Regions from separate parts of the Gordonia sp. UCD-TK1 genome, predicted to be linked through region 2. Evidence: riboswitches for the same ligand, from Rfam matches in the RefSeq annotation. Region 2 holds a riboswitch; the other holds the start of a gene.
What was found. A riboswitch is a leader RNA that binds a small molecule or an ion and turns the genes downstream of it on or off. The one in region 2 is predicted to bind cobalamin.
Positions count from the first base shown of each region.

Region 1: linked by a shared signal. The riboswitch ahead of A9310_RS11570 (CbtB-domain containing protein) and the one ahead of A9310_RS02705 (iron ABC transporter permease) in region 2 are both predicted to bind cobalamin.

Region 1 covers NZ_LZMP01000017.1:58,578-69,616, forward strand. Annotated here, with positions in the region: gene A9310_RS11565 (ATP-dependent helicase) at 1-2,742, opposite strand, end outside; cobalamin riboswitch at 2,760-2,920, shown strand; gene A9310_RS11570 (CbtB-domain containing protein) at 2,956-3,192, shown strand; gene A9310_RS11575 (CbtA family protein) at 3,199-4,029, shown strand; gene A9310_RS11580 (histidine phosphatase family protein) at 4,047-4,544, shown strand; gene A9310_RS11585 (acyl-CoA dehydrogenase family protein) at 4,658-5,884, shown strand; gene A9310_RS25895 (three-helix bundle dimerization domain-containing protein) at 5,933-6,310, opposite strand; gene ppk2 (polyphosphate kinase 2) at 6,411-7,244, shown strand; gene A9310_RS11600 (cation-transporting P-type ATPase) at 7,310-10,090, shown strand; gene A9310_RS11605 (diacylglycerol kinase family protein) at 10,103-11,039, opposite strand, start outside.
Region 2 covers NZ_LZMP01000002.1:260,086-271,124, forward strand. Annotated here, with positions in the region: gene secE (preprotein translocase subunit SecE) at 1-63, shown strand, start outside; gene nusG (transcription termination/antitermination protein NusG) at 134-1,027, shown strand; gene rplK (50S ribosomal protein L11) at 1,103-1,534, shown strand; gene rplA (50S ribosomal protein L1) at 1,655-2,371, shown strand; gene A9310_RS02690 (HNH endonuclease signature motif containing protein) at 2,442-4,070, opposite strand; gene A9310_RS02695 (ABC transporter substrate-binding protein) at 4,276-5,355, opposite strand; gene A9310_RS02700 (ABC transporter ATP-binding protein) at 5,367-6,173, opposite strand; gene A9310_RS02705 (iron ABC transporter permease) at 6,197-7,276, opposite strand; cobalamin riboswitch at 7,323-7,501, opposite strand; gene A9310_RS02710 (L-lactate dehydrogenase) at 7,619-8,572, shown strand; gene A9310_RS02715 (alpha/beta fold hydrolase) at 8,575-9,459, opposite strand; gene A9310_RS02720 (hypothetical protein) at 9,586-9,975, shown strand; gene A9310_RS02725 (excalibur calcium-binding domain-containing protein) at 10,097-10,369, shown strand; gene A9310_RS02730 (helix-turn-helix domain-containing protein) at 10,391-10,867, shown strand; gene A9310_RS02735 (VOC family protein) at 10,864-11,039, shown strand, end outside.

The DNA.
Region 1 (11,039 bases), on a different contig from region 2:
GATCACGTCGGCGATGACCGCCGGATCGAGGAGCTCGCGCAGGTCGACGCGCCCGAGCAACTGGGCCAGCAGGCTGGTGTCGAGGGAGAGGGCGGCCGCGCGGCGCTCGGCGAGCGGCGCGTCGTCGGCGTACATGAACGCACCCACGTACCCGAACAGCAGCGACGCGGCGAAGGGAGACGGGCTCTGGGTCTCGGTCTCCACCACCCGGATCCGGCGCGTGCGGATGCGGGTCAGCAGATCGAGCAGGGCGGGGAGGTCGTAGACGTCCTGCAGGCATTCGCGGACGGCTTCGAGCACGATCGGGAAGTCGGGGAATTTGGATGCGACAGAGAGCAGTTGGGCGCTGCGCTGGCGCTGTTGCCACAGCGGGGCGCGCCGGCCCGGATCCCGTCGCGGCAGGAGCAGGGCGCGCGCGGCGCATTCGCGGAAACGGGACGCGAACATCGACGAGTCGGCCAGACCGTCGGTCACGAGTTGCTCGACCTCGTCGGGGTCGAGGAGGAACACATCGGCTCCGGGAGGGGCGTCGTCGGTGTCGGGCATCCGCAGGATGATGCCGTCGTCGGAGGCGGTGGTGGCGCCCTCGATGCCGAGGGTCTCCAGCAGGCGCTGCGAGATGGCACTGGCCCAGGGGGCGTGTACACGTAAGCCGTAGGGGGAGTGGAGGATCACCCGCCAGTCGCCGAGCTCGTCGCGGAACCTCTCGACGACCAGCGTGCGGTCGGTGGGCAGGTGTCCGGTCGCCTCGCGCTGCTCGGCGATGAGTGTCGCGAGGTTGCTGCGGGCGTTGTCGGTGAGCCCGAGTCGGTCTGCCTGGTCGTCGAGCTTCCCGGGATCGGCGATCGACTGGGTGAAGGCGCCGATCGCGGCGCCCAGTTCGGCGGGGCGTCCGATCGCGTCACCGATCCAGAACGGCAACCGGCCCGGTTGACCGAACGCGGGGGAGACGAGTACGCGGTCGTGGGTGATGTCCTCGATCCGCCAACTGGTGGCGCCCAGCGCGAACACGTCGCCGACCCGGGACTCGTAGACCATCTCCTCGTCGAGTTCGCCTACGCGAGTGGCCTTCTCGCCGACCATGAACACGCCGAAGAGTCCGCGGTCGGGTATGGACCCGCCCGAGGTGACGGCGAGCCGCTGGGCGCCGCGCCGGCCGGTGATGACCCCGGCGTCGCGGTCCCAGTTCACCCGGGGGCGCAGTTCGGCGAACTCGTCGGACGGGAAGCGGCCCGCGATCAGGTCGAGGGTCGCGTCGAAGACGCCCCGGCCCAGTTCACGGTAGGGCGCCGCGCGCCGGACGACCTCGTACCAGTGATCGACCTCGAGGTCGTCGACCGCGGCCGCCGCGATGGTCTGCTGGGCGAGGATGTCGAGCGGATTCTGCGGGACCTTGATCTCCTCGATCGCGCCGTCGAGCATCCGGCCCACCGTCACCGTGCAGTGCAGCAGATCGGTGCGGTGCTTGGGGTAGAGGATGCCCTGGCTGATCTCGCCGACCTGGTGCCCGGCGCGGCCGATCCGCTGCAGTCCACTCGCCACCGACGGCGGGGACTCCACCTGGATGACGAGATCGACCGCACCCATGTCGATGCCGAGTTCGAGTGAGCTGGTGGCCACCACACACGAGAGGCGGCCTGCCTTCAGGTCGTCCTCGATCTGGGCGCGCTGCTCCTTGCTGACCGAGCCGTGATGGGCGCGGGCGAGAACCGGCTCGGCGCCGGAGCTCGCGCCGCTGCCCATCACGAACGCCGGGGCGCCGCCCGCGACCGACGGATTGCCGGTCGGTTCGGCAGGCTCGCCGTGGCGCTCGGCGTGGATCTCGTTGAGCCGAGCGGTGAGCTTCTCGGCGAGGCGTCGGGAGTTGGCGAAGACGATCGTGGCGCGGTTCGCCTCGATCTGGTCGACGATCGAGGCCTCGACGTACGGCCACAACGAGCCGGCAGTCGGCGAGAACGCGTCGTCCAGCGCCGCGGGGTCGGCATCGGACACCGGCGGCGGGATGTTGGCCATGTCCTCGACGGGGACGTCGACGCGCAGGTCGAATGTCTTGTCGGCCTTGGGTTTGACCACCTGGCACGGCGCGGCGCCGGACAGGAACCCCGCGACCACCTCGGGCGGGCGGACCGTCGCCGAGAGGCCGATCCGCTGGGCGGGTTTGTCCAGCAGTTCGTCGAGGCGCTCGAGGGTCAGCGCGAGATGGGTACCTCGTTTGGTCGCGGCGACCGCGTGGACCTCGTCGACGATGATCGCCTCCACGCCGGTGAGACTCTCCCGCGCGGCCGAGGTGAGCATCAGGTACAGCGACTCGGGGGTGGTGATGAGGATGTCGGGTGGGGTTTTGACCAGCGCACGCCGATCGGCGGCGGAGGTGTCGCCCGACCGCACGCCCACGGTGATGTTGGGCTCCGGAAGGTTCAGCTCCTGGGCCGCCCGGGTGATGCCGGTCAGCGGTGCGCGCAGGTTGCGCTCGACGTCGACGGCCAGCGCCTTCAACGGCGAGATGTAGACGACCTTGGTGCCCGCGGGACGATTGCCGGCGTCGGCGGCGAGCCGATCGAGAGCCCAGAGGAACGCGGCCAGGGTCTTCCCGGACCCGGTCGGTGCGATGACCAAGGTGTTCGCGCCGTCGGCGATGGAGGTCCAGGCGCCCTTCTGCGCAGCGGTGGGCGCGGTGAACGCACCCGAGAACCACCGCCGGGTGGGGGCGGTGAAGCGGTCGAGCACCGAGGGGCGGGGCATCTCTCCACTATGTCGCACGCGTACGACAGAACGCGGTATACAGTCTCCTCACGCCTGTACGGGGAATCCGGTGAGAGTCCGGAACGGTCGCGCCACTGTGAACGCAGCCCAGATCGACACGGTCGACGTGACGGGGCATGCGTGAGTCAGGATGCCGTGCCGGCGTGCACCACCCGTGAACTCTCCGACGCGAGATCGGCGAAAGGACCCACCATGACAGCTCCCCGTACCCAGTCAGCATCACCGGTCGCCCCGGCCCGTGCCCTGCCCGTACCGAACATCTCCGTCGCGAGCGCGGCGCTCTGGCTCAGCCTGACCGTGCTGCTCGCCGGGCTGGCGTACTACTTCCTCGGTTACGACCAGGGAGTCGTGTCGGTCTTCGGTTCCGACACCCATGTGCACGAGTTCGTGCACGACGCCCGCCATTTCCTCGGCTTCCCCTGCCACTGAGTCGACATGGAGAAGAAGTTCATCGGCGCCGGCCTGCTAGCAGGTCTGATCGCCGGCATCGTCTCGTTCGTGTTCGCACGGTTCTACCTCGAACCCGTCGTGGGCAAGGCCATCGACTACGAGAGCGCCCGCTCGGCGGCCGAGGAGGCCCTGGCCCATGCCGCCGAACCGGGTGGTCACACCCATGGTGAGGGCGGAGAGTTGTTCACCCGCGCGATGCAGGAGAACCTCGGCGCGGGGATCGGCAACGTCGTGTTCGCGGTCTGCATGGGTGCGTTCTTCGCGGTGGCGTTCACGGTCTTGTGGAGCCACGTCGGCAGCCGTCACCCGGCCACGGATCCCCGTGCGGTCGCGGGCGTGCTCGGCGGCATCGGTTTCGTCGCCGTCTTCGCTGTCCCGTTCTTCGCCTACCCGGCGAATCCACCTGCCGTCGGCGACGACGACACCATCGGTGAACGAACCGGTGCCTTCCTCACCATCACCGTGTCGTCGGTGATCCTCGCCATCGCGGCGGTGGTCCTGGCGTCGTGGTTGCGCCCGCGCATCGGTGGGTTGGTCTCGGCGGTCGCCGCCACGGTCGCGTATCTGGCCGGCATCGCGATCGTGCTCGCCTTCCTGCCGTCGTTCAGCGAGGTCCCCGGCCCGGTCCGCGACGGCGCCGGACAGGTCGTGTTCCCGGGCTTCCCCGGTGACGTGATCGGGGATTTCCGGGTGTATGCGATCGCCAACCAGGTCATTCTGTGGACGGTTCTCACCGTCTCGTTCGCACTGATCGTGGGGGCGATGGCCCGGTCGCGGGCGACTGACCGCGCTCGCGCGGTCTCCGCGCCGAACTGAGGCGATCACTGCTCGGCATGCAGATCATCACCGCCGGGCGCACCGGCCCCAACCGGTCGGTGCGGTTCGGCGGTGACCCGGTTCTCGATCAGCGGGGTCGGCGGGACGTGCTCGTGCTGAGCGCGTCGCTCACGTGCCCGATCGACACCTGCGGACCGGAGACGGCGACCCGCGCCACCGCCGAGATACTCGGCGCGACAGGCGGACTCATCGTCGACGACGCGCTGCGGACGCTCGATGTCGGTGCGTGGTCGGGCCTGTCCCCGGAGGAGATCGACCCCGTCGACCTCGGCGGGTGGTTCACCGACCCCGAGGCCCGCCCGCACGGGGGTGAGAGTGTCGCGCAGTTCGTCGACCGAGTCCATGCCTGGCGTGCCGGGCAGGCCGAGCACGGCGATGGCTACGTGGTGGTCGCGATGCCGGTGGCGCAGGCCCTGCTGTGCGTCGATGCGGACGGGTTCTTCGCGCGGGAGGTGCGCCCGGCCACCCTCTACACCTGCACCGATGCTCGGTAGGAACAGATCTGCGACGACGTACCTAGACATCGGCAGTGACTCCTGACACAGTTGGGGACGACGAAACTGAAACGTGTTCGCCCCTGCGCGGACACCGGTCTGGGAGTGTGACGATGTTCGAGTGGTCCGAAGAAGATCTGATGGTTCGGGACGCCCTGCGGGCGTTCATCGACAAGGAGATCCGGCCACATCTCGACGAACTCGAATCCGGCACGCTGCCGCCCTACGACATCACCCGCAAACTGCTGTCGAGCTTCGGTGTCGACGCGATGGCCAAGGACGCTCTCGAGAAGGAACTCGAGGCCGAGGCCAACGGGGAGAAGAAGAAGCCCTCGGGCGACGGCGGCGGTATGGGCGGCTCGATGTTCATGATGGTCAACATCGAACTGGCGGGGGTCTGTCTCGGTCTCGTCGCATCCCTGGGCGTGAGCATGGGCCTGACCGCCTCGACCATCCGCGGCAAGGGCACGCTCGCCCAGAAGAAGCGGTGGCTGCCCGAACTGGTCACGATGGAGAAGGTCGGCGCCTGGGCGATCACCGAACCCGACTCCGGATCGGACGCGCTGGGCGGTATGAAGACGACGGTCCGTCGGGATGGTGACGACTACATCCTCAACGGACAGAAGACCTTCATCACCAACGGTCCGTACGCCGACACCATCGTCGTGTTCGCCAAGCTCGACGACGGCAGCGGCACCCCGATGCGGGACCGCAAGGTCCTGTCGTTCGTCCTCGACAAGGGGATGCCGGGACTGACCCAGGGCAAGCCGTTCAAGAAGATGGGCATGATGAGTTCGCCGACGGGCGAGCTGTTCTTCGACAACGTGCGCGTCGGCAAGGACCGCCTGCTCGGCGAGACCGAGGACACCGGTTCGGACGCGCGCGGATCCGAAGGCGCCAAGGCCGGTTTCACCGCGGAGCGGGTCGGGATCGCGGCCCTGTCGCTGGGCATCATCAACGAGGCGCAACGGCTTTCGATCGACTACGCGAAGAACCGCAAGCTGTGGGGCCAGGAGATCGCACAGTTCCAGCTCATCCAGCTCAAGCTGGCCGAGATGGAGGTCGCGCGCATCAACGTCCAGAACATGCTCTTCAGTGCCCTCGAGCGGGGCAAGGCGGGCAAGCCGCTGAGCTTGTCCGAGGCGTCGGCGATGAAGCTCTACTCGTCGAAGGCGGCCACCGACGTCGCGATGGAGGCGGTGCAGTTGTTCGGCGGCAACGGCTACATGGCCGAGTATCGCGTGGAGCAGCTTGCGCGCGACGCCAAGTCGCTGATGATCTACGCCGGCAGCAACGAGATCCAGGTGACCCACGTCGCCAAGGGGCTGCTGCGGGGCTGACGAACAGGCCCGGTCGTGTCGGACCATGCCGACACGATCGGGCCGGGTTCAGGCGACCTCGTCGGCCCGGACCTCGACCGTCTGCGGCGTGGTGCCGGGCGTCGGCGACACGAGCGTCAGGTGGTCCGGCTGTGCCAGGAAGTCCTCGATGTCGCGTCGAGCCGCCTTCTCGATCAGCAACGGCACGAAGATCCTGACCTTGCAGTCGGCGAATCGTCCGTAGACGGCGTGCACACGTGCGTCGATGTCGTCGACAGCCATAACCGGAAACCGTGCGATCAGGCGACGAATCACCTGTTCGACTTCGAGCATCTCCTCAACCCGAGCCATTGGGACATTCTGCGGGAAAACCTTTGCGGCTGCAGGCTCATCGAGGAAACGACTGGTCACGATCGAGCATGCGACGGTGTGCCCCGTGCCTGCCACGACAATTGCGCGTCCTCTTCGTCGGTTACCGCGCGGATGCCTCGGACAGGGCACAGAATGACCAGTTAGTCATTCGGTCCAGCCACGGGAGCGTACGGCCATGCCTGATTTCTCATCGTCCTCGGGTGAACTCCGACGCCCGGATCACGACGGCCCGTCGGGCCCGATGTCGGGCAAGAAGTACCGCAAGCATCTCGAACCGCTGCACGCCGAGTTGGTCGCCATGCAGGAATGGGTCCGTGCGACCGGGGCGAAGGTCTGCATCGTCTTCGAGGGCCGGGACACGGCAGGCAAAGGCGGTGTCATCAAGGCGATCACGGCCAGGGTGAGCCCGCGGGTCTTCCGCGTGGTCGCGCTGCCCGCTCCCACCGAACGGGAGAAGTCGCAGATGTACCTCCAGCGATACATTCCGCACCTGCCCGCGGCCGGCGAGGTCGTCATCTTCGATCGCAGTTGGTACAACCGGGCCGGCATCGAACGAGTGCTCGGATTCTGCACGGAGAAGCAGGCACACCAGTTCCTGGAACAGGTGCCCACGGTGGAACGGTCGATGGTCGAGTCGGGGATCATCCTGCTCAAGTACTGGCTGGAGATCAGCGAGGAACAGCAGACCCTTCGCCTGCAGAGCCGGATCGACGATCCGCGGAAGATCTGGAAGCTCTCCGACATGGACCTCGCGTCCTACAGCCGCTGGTACGACTATTCGCGGGCCCGCGACGAGATGTTCCGGTTCACCGACACGGGCTGGGCGCCCTGGTATGTCGTCTCCACCGACGACAAGAAACGGGGTCGGTTGAATGTGATCGAGCACCTTCTCGGTCAGGTTCCCTACGCGCCGCTCGAACGTCCCCGGATCGAACTGCCGAAGCGGCAGAAGGCCAAGGGCTACCGGCCACCCGAACAGGCCCTGCACTGGATCCCGACCCCGTATTGACGACCCGAAACCGAACCGCAGTCGAGTAGTCACGACACCGCCCGAGCCCGAGGCAGGAGAGTTGTATGGCCATCGCACGCCCGCCGTCGTCACCGGAGAGTCGGGAGGACGACGCCCCCGCACCGGCCTGGCACGTCCAGGACGTCGAATCCGTCGTGTCGGCGCTCGAGTCCGACAGCACCGGTGGGCTGTCGTCGGCCGCGATCGACGACCGACGGACGCGGTTCGGCGACAACGTGATCGCCGCGGAACCGGCCCCGTCGGTGGCTGCACTGGTGCTGCTGCAGCTCAAGGATCCGATGAACCTGATGCTGATCGCCGTGGTGATCGTCAGCCTGGTGATCGCGGAGGTCTCGACCGCGCTGGTGGTCGCCGCCCTGGTGGTGCTCAACCTGGTGCTGGGCACTCGGCAGGAGCTGAAGGCCCGGGCCAGCGTGGACGCCCTGGCGCGGATTCAGGTTCCGCAGGCCCGCGTGATCCGGGGTGGAGTCCTGGTGGAAGTTCCCGCGGCGCAACTCGTTCCCGGGGACATCGTGCAGCTCGAAGCCGGCGACCTGGTGCCGGCCGACGGACGTCTGGTGCGGGCCGCCACGCTGGAGACGCAGGAGGCCGCGCTGACCGGCGAGAGCGCGCCGATCCCGAAGGACCCCGCCGCGCTCACCGATGTCGAGCTGGCCCTGGGTGACCGCAGCAACATGCTCTTCCAGAACACCTCGGTCACCCGCGGCACGGCGACGATGGTCGTCACCGAGACCGGGATGCGGACGCAGATGGGACAGATCGCGTCGATGCTGTCGGCGATCGCCCCACAGCGGTCACCCCTGCAGCGCGAGCTGGATTCACTCACCAAGATCCTGGGCGTGATCGCCTGGACCGCCGTGGCGATCATCGTGGTGATCGGGCTGGTGCGCGGACAAGACCTGGCGACGGTGATGCTGCTCGGTATCTCGATGGGCATCTCGGCGATACCCTCCGGTCTGCCCACTTTCGTCCAGGCGATGCTCGCATTCGGGGCCCGGCAGCTCGCGGATGCCAAGGCGGTCGTCAAGAACCTCACCGACGTGGAGACGCTCGGCGCGACGAGTCTGATCAACTCGGACAAGACCGGGACACTCACCATGAACCAGATGATGGTGCGCTCGTTGTACTTCCACGGTCAGTGGTTCGCCGTCGACGGTGAGGGCTACGGCAAGACCGGGAGCATCACCCAGGCGGCGGGCGAGCCGGTTCCCGACTTCACCATGCTCGCGTACGGACTGTGCCTCGACAGCGACGCCACCGTGTCGGACGCCGGCGCCGTCATCGGCGATCCGACCGAGGCGGCGCTGATCGTGCTGGCAGCCAAGATGGGGGTCGACGCGCCGCTCACCCGCCAGACCTATCCCCGTCTCGCCGAGGTTCCATTCGACTCGGCCTACAAGTTCATGGCGACGTTCCACCGGCTGCCGGTGGACGGCACCGTCCGTCTCGTCGAGATGGTCAAGGGCGGTCCGGATGTCGTGCTGAACCGCTGCCGCTGGGCGTTCCGCCCCGGACGGGAGAGGGTGGAGCTGGCGGAGGTCCGGGCCGAGATCGAGGCGGCCAACGAGCAGATGTCGGCCGAGGGCCTACGTGTGCTGGCCTTCGCCGCGCGCGTGCTCGACGGCCGGGAGGACGAGGTGACCGCCGACCCGATGGCGTTCGTGGACGATCTCGTCTTCGTCGGGATGGTCGGGATCATCGACCCGTTGCGTGCCGAGGCCGTCGACGCCGTCCGCACGGCGCACGCCGCGGGGATCGATGTGCGGATGATCACGGGGGACCACACGGGAACCGCGTCGGCGATCGGTGCGCAGCTGGGACTCGGTCCCGGGGCCATCAGCGGTACCGAACTCGCCGCGATGTCCGACGAGGAACTCGCCGAGGCGCTTCCGCGGTTGCATGTGTTCGGGCGTGTCACGCCGTCGGACAAACTCCGGCTCGCCGACGTGATGCAGCGCCAGGGCGCGGTCGTCGCGATGACCGGCGACGCGGTCAACGACGCGGCCGCGCTGAAGAAGGCCGACATCGGGGTGGCGATGGGCTCGGGCAGCGAGGTCACCAAGCAGGCCGGCAAGCTGATCCTCACCGACGACAACTTCGGGACGTTGATCACCGCGATCCGGTTGGGGCGCAGCGTCTACGACAAGATCGTCGCCTACATCCGCTACCAGATGTCCAAGCTGTTCTCACTGGTGCTCCTGTTCCTGGTCGCGAGCATCTTCGACATCAACGAGGGCGTCGCGCTGGCGCCGCTGATGGTGGTCTTCCAGCACTTTTTCATCACCCTGTTCCCGGTGATCGTGATCATGCAGGACCCGCCGGCACCGGATCTGATGGCCAAACCACCACGGGACCCGAAACAGCCGATCACGAATCGCGCGTCGTTCGTGCAGTGGTTCGCCTACGGGGTCCTGCAGTTCGCGGTGACCTTCGTCGCGATGATGGTGGCGCCCGGTCCGATGAGCCCGACCGAACCGAACGTCCCGATGACCATGGGCTTCGTGGTGCTGTCCCTGGGTTCGGTGTTCGCCGGGTTGGTGATGCGGCGCGATCCGGAGTCGGGCCTCACACCGCCGATCGTCAACGCCGTGAAGATCCTGTCGATCCCGATCATCGTCACCGTGCTCGCGGTGGAGCTCGGATTTCTGCAAGACCTGCTGCAGACGACCTCGCTGACCGGCGGCCAGTGGCTCGCCTGCATCGGATGGTCGCTGATCATCCCCGTCGTGGTGGAGGCGGAGAAGTGGGTGCGACGTCGCCGGAGTCCGGCGGTGTCCGCGATCTCGGCCGTGGAAGCGGTGGCACCCCGGCGAGCTCTTCGCTGACCGAACGGGCGGCTACGAGGCCCGGTGTGGGTTCCACGCCAGGTACCACAACTGCAGCCAGTCCAGTTGTGGTGGCGCGACCCGGGTCTCGGGCCGGTGCCGGGGGACCCGTACGCGGAGCGCCCCGGGCGTGATGGTGCACCGCACCGGCGTCGTGAGCTGCAACGATTCACCGTCGACCCCGACCGGGATGACCTCGGCGTCGGCGTCGACGGTCACCTCGGTGGCGATGCGCTGGACGAGTCCGCGGTCGTGGGTGCGCCGCAGGAGGCCGACGGCCTGCCGGGTGTCGGACACCGAGACGGTGACGACCCCGAGCCGTCCCTCGTCGATGCGGGTGCGGCGACCGAGCCCGGCCACGTCGTTGGTGGCATAGGGGCCGTTGCTGACGAGGACGGCCTGGGGATCGGCGACGGTCTCGCTGCCGATGACGGCCCGCAGACCCGACCTCGTCCCTCTGCCCAGGAGGTCGGGAAGCATGCGTAACACCGTGCGTGTCTTGTCATCTCGATACTGCGAACTCTGGACCACCTCGGCGTAGATGCCGAACGACGCGTTGTTGACGAACGGCCGACCGTTGATGTGACAGAGGTCGACATGGAACTCGACGCCGTCGCGCAGCGCGTCGAGACACCGGGCGGGGTCCTGACGGTCGAGCCCGAGATCGAGAGCGAAATGGTTTCGGGTGCCGGCACTGATGACCAGGAAGGGTACGCCCGCCTCGGCCGCGACTCCGGCGACGAGGGCCTGGGTGCCGTCACCTCCCGCGACACCGAGCAGGTCGGCCCCGCGCGCCACCGCGTCCCGTGCCAATTGCTCCACGTCGATCTCCACCGGCCCGTCCAGCAATACGACTTCGGCGCCGAGGGATTCGGCCTTGCGCTGCAGATCGAATCGGACGACCTTCCCGCCACCCGAACGCGGGTTCATGATGATGAACGGGCGGTGG
Region 2 (11,039 bases):
ACCGCGTTCATTGCCGGCCTCGACCTCGCCTTCGCCAAGGGCGTGCTCTGGTTGTTCGGCTGACCCACGCGGTGGGCTCGGCCGGCGACGAGGAATACGACCGCCAGATGAACCATAAGGAGCGTGGGCTGCAGTGAGCACCCCGGAGAACGAACTCGCCTCGACCGATTCCGTCGACGTGGCTGCTGCCGACGTCGACGCTGTCGACGCGGCCGTGACCGACGCGGTGGACACCGAGGGTGACGCGGTCGCCGACGACGCGGTCGTCGAGGGTGACGAGGCCCCCGCCGAGGACACCGTCTCCGAGGATGCCGACGAGGCCGCGGTTGACGAGGCCGCCGCCGACGAGGCCCCTGTCGACGAGGCCCCTGTCGAAGAGGCCGAGGTCGAAGCGGTTGAGGTCGATCCGGTCGAGGAACTGCGCAAGCAGCTCCGGCGCGCGCCCGGCGACTGGTACGTGATCCACAGCTACGCCGGTTACGAGAACAAGGTCAAGGCCAACCTCGAGACCCGCGTGCAGAACCTCGACGTCGGCGACTACATCTTCCAGGTCGAGGTGCCGACCGAAGAGGTCACCGAGATCAAGAACGGCCAGCCCAAGAAGGTCAACCGCAAGGTGCTGCCGGGCTACATCCTCGTCCGCATGGAGCTCAACGACGAGTCGTGGGGCGCCGTGCGCAACACGCCGGGTGTCACCGGCTTCGTCGGGATGACCAGCAAGCCGTCGCCGCTCTCGCTCAACGAGGTGCTGCAGTTCCTGATGCCGCGGACCGAGGCCAAGAAGCCCGCCGCGTCGCGCGGTGCCGCCGCCGAGGGCGTCGAGGCCGCAGCTGCCGCCGCGTCGAACGTCATCGAGGTCGACTTCGAGGTCGGCGAGTCGGTCACCGTCATGGACGGCCCGTTCGCCACGCTGCCCGCGTCGATCAGCGAGGTCAACGCCGAGCAGCGCAAGGTCAAGGTCCTCGTGTCGATCTTCGGTCGCGAGACGCCGGTCGAGCTCGGGTTCAACCAGGTCGAGAAGATCTAGGGCCGGACCACCAACCCAGAACTTTCACGTCTCCAGCGGGCGTGAATTCGCAAGGAAACAAGCAAGGAACAGAAGATGCCTCCCAAGAAGAAGAAGCTCGCCGGGATCATCAAGCTCCAGATCTCGGCAGGCCAGGCCAACCCGGCCCCGCCCGTGGGTCCGGCGCTCGGTCAGCACGGCGTGAACATCATGGAGTTCTGCAAGGCGTACAACGCGGCGACCGAGTCGCAGCGCGGCAACGTCATCCCGGTCGAGATCTTCGTGTACGAAGATCGCTCCTTCGACTTCAAGTTGAAGACCCCGCCGGCTGCGAAGCTCCTGCTGAAGGCCGCCGGCCTGCAGAAGGGCTCCGGCGAGCCCCACACCAACAAGGTCGGCAAGGTGAGCATGGACCAGGTCCGTGAGATCGCCAAGACCAAGGCCGAAGACCTGAACGCCAATGACATCGACCAGGCCGCGAAGATCATCGCCGGTACTGCTCGGTCCATGGGCATCACCGTCGAGTGAGCTTGCGATCTCGCGCTCTCGACACCGTCGAAGGCTGACAGACCTCATCATCACCGTGGGAGGGCCGGCTCGGCCCGCACCACACACCCCGCCGACTGACGGCGGAGAAGGAACAGAGCAATGAGCAAGAAGAGCAAGGCCTACGCGGCCGCGGCCGAGAAGGTCGACAAGACCAAGCTGTACAGCCCGCTGGAGGCTGTGGAGCTGGCCAAGGACACGTCGTCGAAGAACACCGACGCGACCGTCGAGGTCGCGATCCGGCTGGGCGTCGACCCCCGTAAGGCAGACCAGATGGTTCGAGGCACCGTCAATCTGCCGCACGGCACCGGTAAGACTGCCCGCGTGATCGTGTTCGCCGCCGGCGACAAGGCCGCCGAGGCCACCGCCGCCGGTGCCGACGAGGTCGGCGCCGAGGATCTGATCGAGCGCATCCAGGGCGGTTGGCTGGACTTCGACGCCGCGATCGCCACCCCGGATCAGATGGCCAAGGTCGGCCGTATCGCGCGTGTCCTCGGACCCCGCGGCCTGATGCCGAACCCGAAGACGGGCACCGTGACCACCGACGTCACCAAGGCCGTCAACGACATCAAGGGCGGCAAGATCAACTTCCGCGTCGACAAGGCTGCGAACCTGCACTTCGTCATCGGCAAGGCCTCGTTCGACCCGGCCAAGCTGGCCGAGAACTACGGCGCTGCCTACGACGAGATCATGCGCGCCAAGCCGTCGGCCGCCAAGGGCCGCTACATCAAGAAGGTCACCGTCTCCACGACGACGGGCCCGGGCATCCCGGTCGACCCGGCGGTCACCCGCAACTTCGCGGAGGCACCGCAGGCCTGATCTGATCAGGCGCACTGACACCCACGAGGGGCCCGGCATTCCGATGCCGGGCCCCTCGTGTTGTGTGCAATCACGCGTGGTCAGCGAGTATGCGTGCGAGTGCTGCTTCGACCGGGGTCAGCGGTGGGGTGGTGAGGTGCTCCGGCGGTGTTCGCGGATGGACGAGTTCGCGGTAGGCGAGTTCGAGGCGCCGGCCGCGGTCGCCGTAGCCGACGGCGTCGGGGCGCGACTGGTCGCCGGACCGGGTGGCAGGTCCGTGGATCTCGTTGCGCACGGTGTTCAGGTGTTGTGCGAACCGCCGGGGTATGTCGGGTCGGCGGTTGATGTGTTCGGGGTTGGGCGGTGCGCCGGGTTCGGCGTTCAACCGCCACAGGCAGCGGCCTTCGTCGGGGCCGGATCGGGCGATGCGGGTGGTGTATTGGCCGGGTTGGTCGCCGACCATGCGGTTGTGACGGGGACAGGCCGGGGCGAGGTCGTCGATGTCGGTGAGACCGCCCTTGGCCCAGTCTCGTTCGGCGTGATGAAGCTCGACGTGGGTGGCGGGTTGATCGCACCCGGGTGCCGAACACACTTCCCCGTCGGGACGGGCGAAGGAGACGAGGCGTTGTTCGCGGGTGGCCAGGCGTTTGCCCCGTCCGAAGTGCAGGGGGACGGTGGTGGCGTCTTTGAAGATCGCGAGCCAGGGTTGCATGTCGGCGGCCATCGTGATCAAGTCCCGGATGGGCAGCAGGGTGCCGGTGGCGGTGGTGGCGAGTCCGGCTTCGCGGATGAGGTCGTTGAGGTCGGCTTTGATGATCAGTTGCACGGGTAGCCCTCGGTGCGAGGTGCCGAGTGTTCCGTCGGCGAAGCCTGCGGCGAGTGCGGCATCGAGGGCGTCGTGATTGGTCTGGGCGAGGGTGCGTTGGTCGCGGTCGGCTGCGGCGGTCAGGGCGTCGGGGTCGGCGGCACCGGCCGGGCCTTGGGGCGAGGCGGGGTCGTCGGGGTTGTTGAGTCCGGGTTTGCCCCACACGGCGAACATCATGGTGAGCCGGGCGGCGAGTGCGGGGGTCAGGGTGCCGGAGATCTTGGCGGTGCCATCGGCGCGTTGCCGACCGATCCACAGGCCGCGGCGTCGTTTCTGGTCGGTGTCGTCGGCCAGTGTGCCGTCGGGATCGAGGTGGGCGAGCAGCCGCGAGCCGAGCTGGGTGATCTCGGCAGGCGTGTGGGCTTCGGCGATCTCGGCCATCTGCCGCTCAGCGGCGACCTGTACATCGTGGTCGATGGTGCCGGGGATGCGGTCGAGGACGTCGAGGGTGGCTTGTACGTGGGCGGTGCCGACTGTGCCTTGTGCGAAAGCTTCGGCGAGGCAGGGGTATTCGGGTGGGAGGACCTCGCCGCCGAGGCTGGTCCGGTGGGCGGTGGCGCCCATCTGCTTACGGCGGCGCAGCGGGTTCGAGACTCGTAGCCGGTGGGTCATGTACTGCATGAGGGTGCGGCAGCCGGCCTTGCGGGGTAGGTCGCGGGCCTCGACCTGATCGATCTGCCGGTCTCCGGCGACGGTCAGACGCGCGATCGCGCGCTCGGTCTCCGCGGCCACGTCGGCGAGTTCGGCATCGGTACACGGCGACAGGTCCACGGTCTGCAACTCACCGAGGATGCGGTGCAGGTCGGCCACCAACTCGAGGGCGCGCGGTCGCCGCGCCGCTTGTTCGTCAGACATGGTCACCCCCGAGAACCGTTGCCGCGAATGTACGTTCGAGTGTACACCGTTGCGAGCGCGTTGCAAGCCAAAACTGATGTTGTGCAACGCTATTCGGAGCCGGTAACTTGTCGGTGCCTCGTGGTAGGGGGTCCACCGACTACTCCGTGGGGCGGCGGCATGACGATCGCCGCGGCCCCACGTGTTCAACGGGGCGTCCCGCGACTCACTCCAGCCAGTTGTTGCCCCCGAGGTCCAGTTGCGCGACATCCAGGGACGGGGTGATACCGGATTCCGGTGCGAGGCCGTGGTTCTCGAGAACGCCGCGCATGATCTCGGCGGCGTCGATGTTGAGTGGGCTCGACACCCACATCGCGTACGGCAGGTTCACGAAGCGGTTCTCGCGCACGGCCTTCAGGTTCCGGCTCGCGGGATTCGATCGCAGGGCGGCGATCTTCTCGTCGACCGACTGGCCGGGATAGTCGACGAACACTATGACGTCGGGGTCCGCGGTGGTGAGGCGTTCCCAGCTCACGGCGGTCCAGGTGTCCTCGATGTCCTCGGTCGCGTTGCGCGCGCCCGCGGCGTCGATGATGCCCTGCGGGCCGCCGAAGGATCCGGAGGAAAAGATGGTGTCGGAGACGCTGTCGAAGACGAACACGGTCGGTTTCGCGGCGGGTTGTGGTGCGGCGCGCAGCTTCTCGAGGCGGTCGGCCACCTCGTCGGCCGCGGCGGCGCCCTGCTCGGGATTGCCGGTGAGGGTGCCGATGTTGCGCAGATCGGTGTCGAGCGCGACCCACGGGTACATGGTGCCGCGCTGCGCCTCGCCCTCGGTCTGCCGGCACGCCTCGGACAACTGGTACACGTCGATGCCGTGTCCGGCGAGGATCTCGGGTGTGATCCCGCGCGACTCGCTCATGCCGTAGTTGTATCCGGCATACAGCACTTGGGGTTTCGCCGCGACGATGTTCTCGAGGGTGGGACGTTCGGTCGCGACCTCGTTCAGCGTGTCGACCTGGGGTCCGTACTCCAGCCGCAGGACGTCCTTGTCCCGGGCGAGCGCGCTGACCGCCACCATGTTGTCACGGGCACCCGCGGCGAGTGCGATCGCGATCATGCCGCCGTCGTTGACGAACAACCGGTCGAGGGGTTGCGGGTAAGCGACGTCGGCTCCGCAATTCGATATGGCGACAGTGCTTTCCGACGCCACAGTGCTGTCGGCACCGCAGGCGGTGGCAGTTCCCAGCGTCAGAGCCGCCGCCACGATGGCGACGGTCGGGTGGACTCGGGACGTACGTATGGTCAAAGGATGTCCTCTCACGGGATGTCTTTCGTCAGAGTGCTGGGGGCGGGTGTGGTGGTGGGAGTGTTCAGGAGCAGATGGGGCAGGTCCGTCGATGGATGGTCGACGACGGTGCCGGACACCTCGAAGACGTCGGCCAGCAGAGCCGGCGTCAGCACCTCGACCGGTGGCCCGTGCACGATGACACCGCCGTCGGAAACCACTGCGACGGAGTCGAAGTGACGCAACACGAGGTCGAGGTCGTGCATCGCCGCGACCACGGTGGCGTCGAGCTCGTCGAGAACCTCCATCAGTCGTAGTCGCCAGGCGGCGTCCAGGTGATTGGTGGGTTCGTCGAGCACCAGGATCGGGGTCTGCTGAGCGAGCGCGCGGGCGAGGACGACGCGGTGCCGTTCGCCGCCGGACAGCTGGGTGCACGAGCGGGTGCCCCAGCCGTCGAGCCCGACCTGGATCAACGCGCGATCGACCACCGTCTTGTCGTCGGAACTCCCGGTGGACCAGGCCGACCGGTACGGGGTCCGGCCGAGGCCGACCGCCTCGGCGACCGTCAGCTCCGCGGAGGGCTGTTCCTCCTGGCCGACCACCGCCATCGACATGGCGCGGCGTCGGGAGGGGATGTGGTGGAGGTCGTCTCCGTTCACCTCGACGGTGCCGGCGACTGGTCGTTCGAGACCGCACAGCGTGCGCAGCAGGGTGGTCTTGCCGGAACCGTTGGGCCCGACGATGGCCAGTCGGGTGCCGGCGGGGACCGCGAGATCGACATCCCGCAGTACGACGCGGCCACCGCGACGGCACGCAAGCGCGTTCGCGCGCAACGACATCGACGATGCGCGGGCGGGGTCGGTCACGAGCCACCCCCGAACACGTATTGGCGTCGTCCCATGAGGAACAGGAAGATCGGCGCCCCGATCAGTCCGGTCACGATGCCCAGCGGCATCTCGCGCGGTGCGGCCGCCACCCGCGAGATGACGTCGACCCACACCAGGAAGAGCGCACCGCCGCAGACCGCCACCGGCAACATCGCGCGGTGGGTGGCGCCGACCAGGAGTCGCGCCGCGTGCGGGACGATGAGACCGACGAAGCCGATGCCGCCCGCCACCGCGACGAGCACGCCGACCAGGAGACCCTGGACACCGAACAGCGCGTTGCGCATCGCGCGTACCGGCACGCCCAGCGACGTCGCGGTGTCGGTGCCGGCCGCGTAGGCATCGAGCCAGGAGTGGATGGCGAGCATGGCCACGACGGTGACCAGCACGACCGCCCCGGCGATCTGCACTTTCGCCCAGGTGGCGCCCGCGACGCTGCCGAGCATCCAGAACATCACGTTGTCGGCGGCGTGCGGGTCGGCGGCGGTGAACACCAGCAGCGACGACAACGCCATGAACGCCGAGGACAACACCACCCCGGACAGGATGAGTCGCAGCGCGGTCAGCCCGCCCTGGGCGCGGGCCACCAGGTACACCGTGACGGTGGCGGCCAGCGCGCCGAGCAGCGCCCCGCCGGACAGCGCCCAGACGCCCAGTCCCGCGAGCACGCCGAGGGTCATCACCGCGGTGGCCCCGACCGCCGCGCCGGCGGACACACCCAGCAGGTACGGCTCGGCCAGTGGGTTGCGGACCAGGGCCTGCATGAGTGCGCCGGCCAGCGCCAGCCCGGCTCCGACCAGCGCGGCCAGCACGGACCGGGGCAACCGGAGATCCCAGATGATGACGGCGTGCGCGGAGTCGAGCTCAGCCCCGGTCATCCGGCCGACGACGGTGTGCCACACGTCGCCGACGGGGATGGTCTCCGCGCCGAAAGCGGTGGCCAGGGCGATGCTGAGGAGGGTGAGGACGAACAATACTGCGGCTAGCGGCGTCGACGGGAGTCGCCGGACCGACGGGGCGGTCGCGCTCTCGGTCGTGCCGTCGGTACGACGGGACACGGGTGGTACTGCCTATCGGTCTGGGTATCTGTGCGCGAGATACACAATGGACTCGAGCGAGAACGGCCGGTAATCGGACTCGGGATCGTGGCGCCGGCGCCTTCCCGGGTCGCCCCGGTGTCCGCGCCGAATCCGTCTCCCATACCGTTGCGCGCCAGTCCCGGATTCACACCGGGTTCCCTGACACCCACGTGTGCGGGTGTGACCGTTCTCGGCGCTCACGCTATCAACATCGACCGCCGACCGAACGCGCGGTCGGCCGGCGCAGCCCGGACAGCCGGCACGCGAGCACCTACGCTGGGTGCCGACGATCGATGAACCCGACGCGGAAACGGTGAACCGATGGACGTACGAGACACGAAACTGGCCATCATCGGGGCGGGTGCGGTGGGCACCGCGATCGCCTACTCATCCCTCATCCGAGGTGTCGCACGGACCATCGCCCTCCTCGACATCAACGCCGCCAAGGTGACCGCCGAGGTGCTCGACATGTCCCACGGCCTCGAGTTCGTGCCCCGCGCGGACATCATCGGATCCGACGACGTGTCGGTGTGCGCGGACGCTGACGTCGTCGTGTTCACCGCCGGCGCGAAGCAGAAGCCAGGGCAGTCGCGCCTCGAATTGGCCGAGGCCACAATCGGTCTCACACGAGCCATCCTCCCCGGGGTGCTGGCGGTGGCCCCGACCGCGATCTATGTGATGGTCACCAATCCCGTCGACATCGTCACCTACGCCGCCCAGGAGATCAGCGGGCTGTCACCGCACCAGGTCTTCGGGTCGGGCACGGTGCTGGACTCGTCCCGCCTGCGGTTCCTGATCGCGCAGCACTGCGGGGTCGCGGTGCAGAGCGTGCACTCCTACATCGTCGGCGAACACGGCGACAGCGAGATCCCGCTGTGGAGTTCGGCGTCGATCGGGGGCGTGCCGCTCACCTCGTGGACGCCGCTGCCCGGCCGTCCGGCGATGGACGCCGTTGCGCGCGAACGTATTCACCACGAAGTCGTACATGCCGCGTACACCATCATCGAGGGCAAGGGGGCGACGAACTACGCGATCGGTCTGGCCTCGACGCGCATCGTCGAGGCGATCCTGAACAACGAACACCGGGTGCTGCCGGTGTCGACGAGGGCGAACGGCATCGAGGGGCTCGACGGCGTGTGCCTCTCGCTGCCGACCGTCGTCGACCGCGGTGGTGCGCAAACCCGGCTCGATGTCCCGCTGTCGGACTCCGAGCGGGCGGGCCTCCTCGCCTCGGCGGAAACGCTGCGCGGGATGCAGGCGCGGTTCGGGTTCTGACGTCACACGGGGACGGTCCCGCGCAAGAACTCGAGCTGATCGGCGACCACCCGCTCGAAGTCGTCGCCGACGTAGATGTCGAAATGTCCTGCCGGATAACGAATTACCCGTGCTGCCGGGGCGCGGCGGGCGTGCCGGGCAGTCGGTCCGGCCGGCGCCACGGTGTCGTCGTCGCAGATGCACACGAGCGTGGGGCAGGTCAGCTTTCGCAATGCCCGACCAGGCGTGTGCAGCGGGATCGTCAGCCCGATCCGGGCGGCGACCTCGTTGGTGAACTCCAGGTCGTCGGGCACCAGCGGCAAGTATCCCGACACCGCGTCGGGTGCCGTCATCAGGGCGGCCGAGCCGGACGCACCGGCGAGGCCGACGGTGACCGGCGGACGGCCCAGTGCCGAACCTGCAAGATCCGCGAGTGCGCGCACGGTCACCTTCGCCCCGGACACCACGCCCAGGGCGGCGGTGGAGGCTACTCCACTGGTGAAGGGGCACTGGGAGATCACCGCGGCCACCCGGCCGTCGCGTTCGCCCGCGACGAGGACGTGTCCGCCGCCGAAGGAGGTGCCCCACAGCACTATCCGTGAGGTGTCGACACCGCTGAGTGTTCGGGCGAAGGCGATTGCCGCGGCCCAGTCGTCGAGTTGGCGGCGGATGGACAGCAGCTGTCTCGGTTCGCCATCGCTGTCACCGAAGTGGCGGTAGTCGAACACCAGGCACGAGTATCCCGCAGCGGCGAAGCGCTCGGCGAACGCGTCCAGGCGCATCCGCCGGACCGCACCGAGCCCGTGTGCCATCACGATGACCGGCGCCGGAGTGGTTCCCTCGGGCCGGTACCACCAGGCCCGGCATGTCGTCCCGGACGAATCGAACTCGACGTCGTTCCTGATCATCGTTTCCCCGCTGTCGGTGGTTGCCTGGCCAGGACCGTACCAATACGCGTTGTCGAATGACAGGCTCGCCGAAGGCTGGGGAAAGCGAGATGGAACCCGGCGTCGACGCTGTTAGCGTCTGCCGTCGTGAAGAGATTGATAGCGGGGGCGTTGATCGCCGGAACAGCAGTATTCGGATTGACTGTGGGCGCGGGTGATTCCGACGCCAAGATCAAGCCGGGCAACTACAAACAGCAGCAACTCATCTACGGATTCGTTCCGATGCCGGAGTCGAATGCGCGGGTCATCGGCAACGGCATGTACACCGACTACTACGGGATCGGGCCGTGGAATCTGCAGCGTCAGCAGATCCAGCAGACTCCACACGGCGGCGTCGTGGCGCACACTGCGGACCCGGTGATGCAGTGGTTCCCGCGTACGGAGTTTCGGCGCACCAAGAACGGATATGTCGGCACGATGTACAGCTGGGGCGTCCCGCTCGGCAGTGCGCTGCTGAAGGAACAGCCGCGTCGCTGACCCCGCGCCTTCCGATGCCGGACCAATCTTCGCGTCGCATGCGCTTTTCGCCGGCCGGAACCCGTAGTGTCACCTCGTCACGTTGAGGTGTCGGGGGACACTACGAAGAAGGTCAAGCACGATGCGTTGCTCGCGAAAGATGGTTCTCGGATTTCTGGCCGCGGCGTCGATGACGGTCGCTCCGCTGATGGTGGCGGCACCCGCCGCGGCGGCAACCGACTACGCCAATTGCACCGAACTGCGCGGCGACTACCCGCACGGTGTCGGCAAGACCGGCGCCGTCGACTCGACGTCGGGTACGCCGGTCACGACGTTCACCGTCGACGACGAACTGTACGAGGCGAACTCCGAGAGCGACCGCGACGGGGACGGCATCGCCTGCGAGAAGCACTGAGCGTGCGTCACACTGGGTGACGTGTTCACCCAGGTCGAGGACGAGAACCGCCGGTTGCTCCGTGCGCGCGACGCCATCGACCTCTCCTACGCCGACGACCTCGACATCGCAACGCTCGCCCGCATCGCGCTGATGTCGCCGTCGCACTTCATCCGCCGGTTCCGGGCCGTGTTCGGGGAGACGCCGCACCGCTACCTGCAGCGTCGGCGCATCGAGCGAGCCTGTGCCCTCCTTCGGACCACCGACGTCCCGGTGCTCGACGTCGCGTTGCTGGTCGGCTACGACAGTCCTGGCACGTTCGGCCGGACGTTCAGCCGAATCGTCTGCTGTAGTCCCACGGCCTACCGGCAGCGTGTCGCTCCGATTCCCGTTCCCGGTTGCTTCGTGCGCCGGTGGACCAGGCCGAGCGATGCTGCCACCGGGGTCCCGCGAGCGGCCGAAGTGAGCGATTTCGGAGAAGCGCCGACCGGGCCGCCGGTCGTATCGTCGGGCGCATGATCAACGGCATCGGTATCCATTCCGTCTACGTCCTCGATCAGGACGTCGCACTCGACTTCTACGTCGGCACACTCGGTTTCACGGTCGACACCGACGTCGACATGGGTTTCATGCGGTGGTTGACGATCGCGCCGCCCGGTCAACCCGACCGGCTCATCCTGCTCGAGAAGCC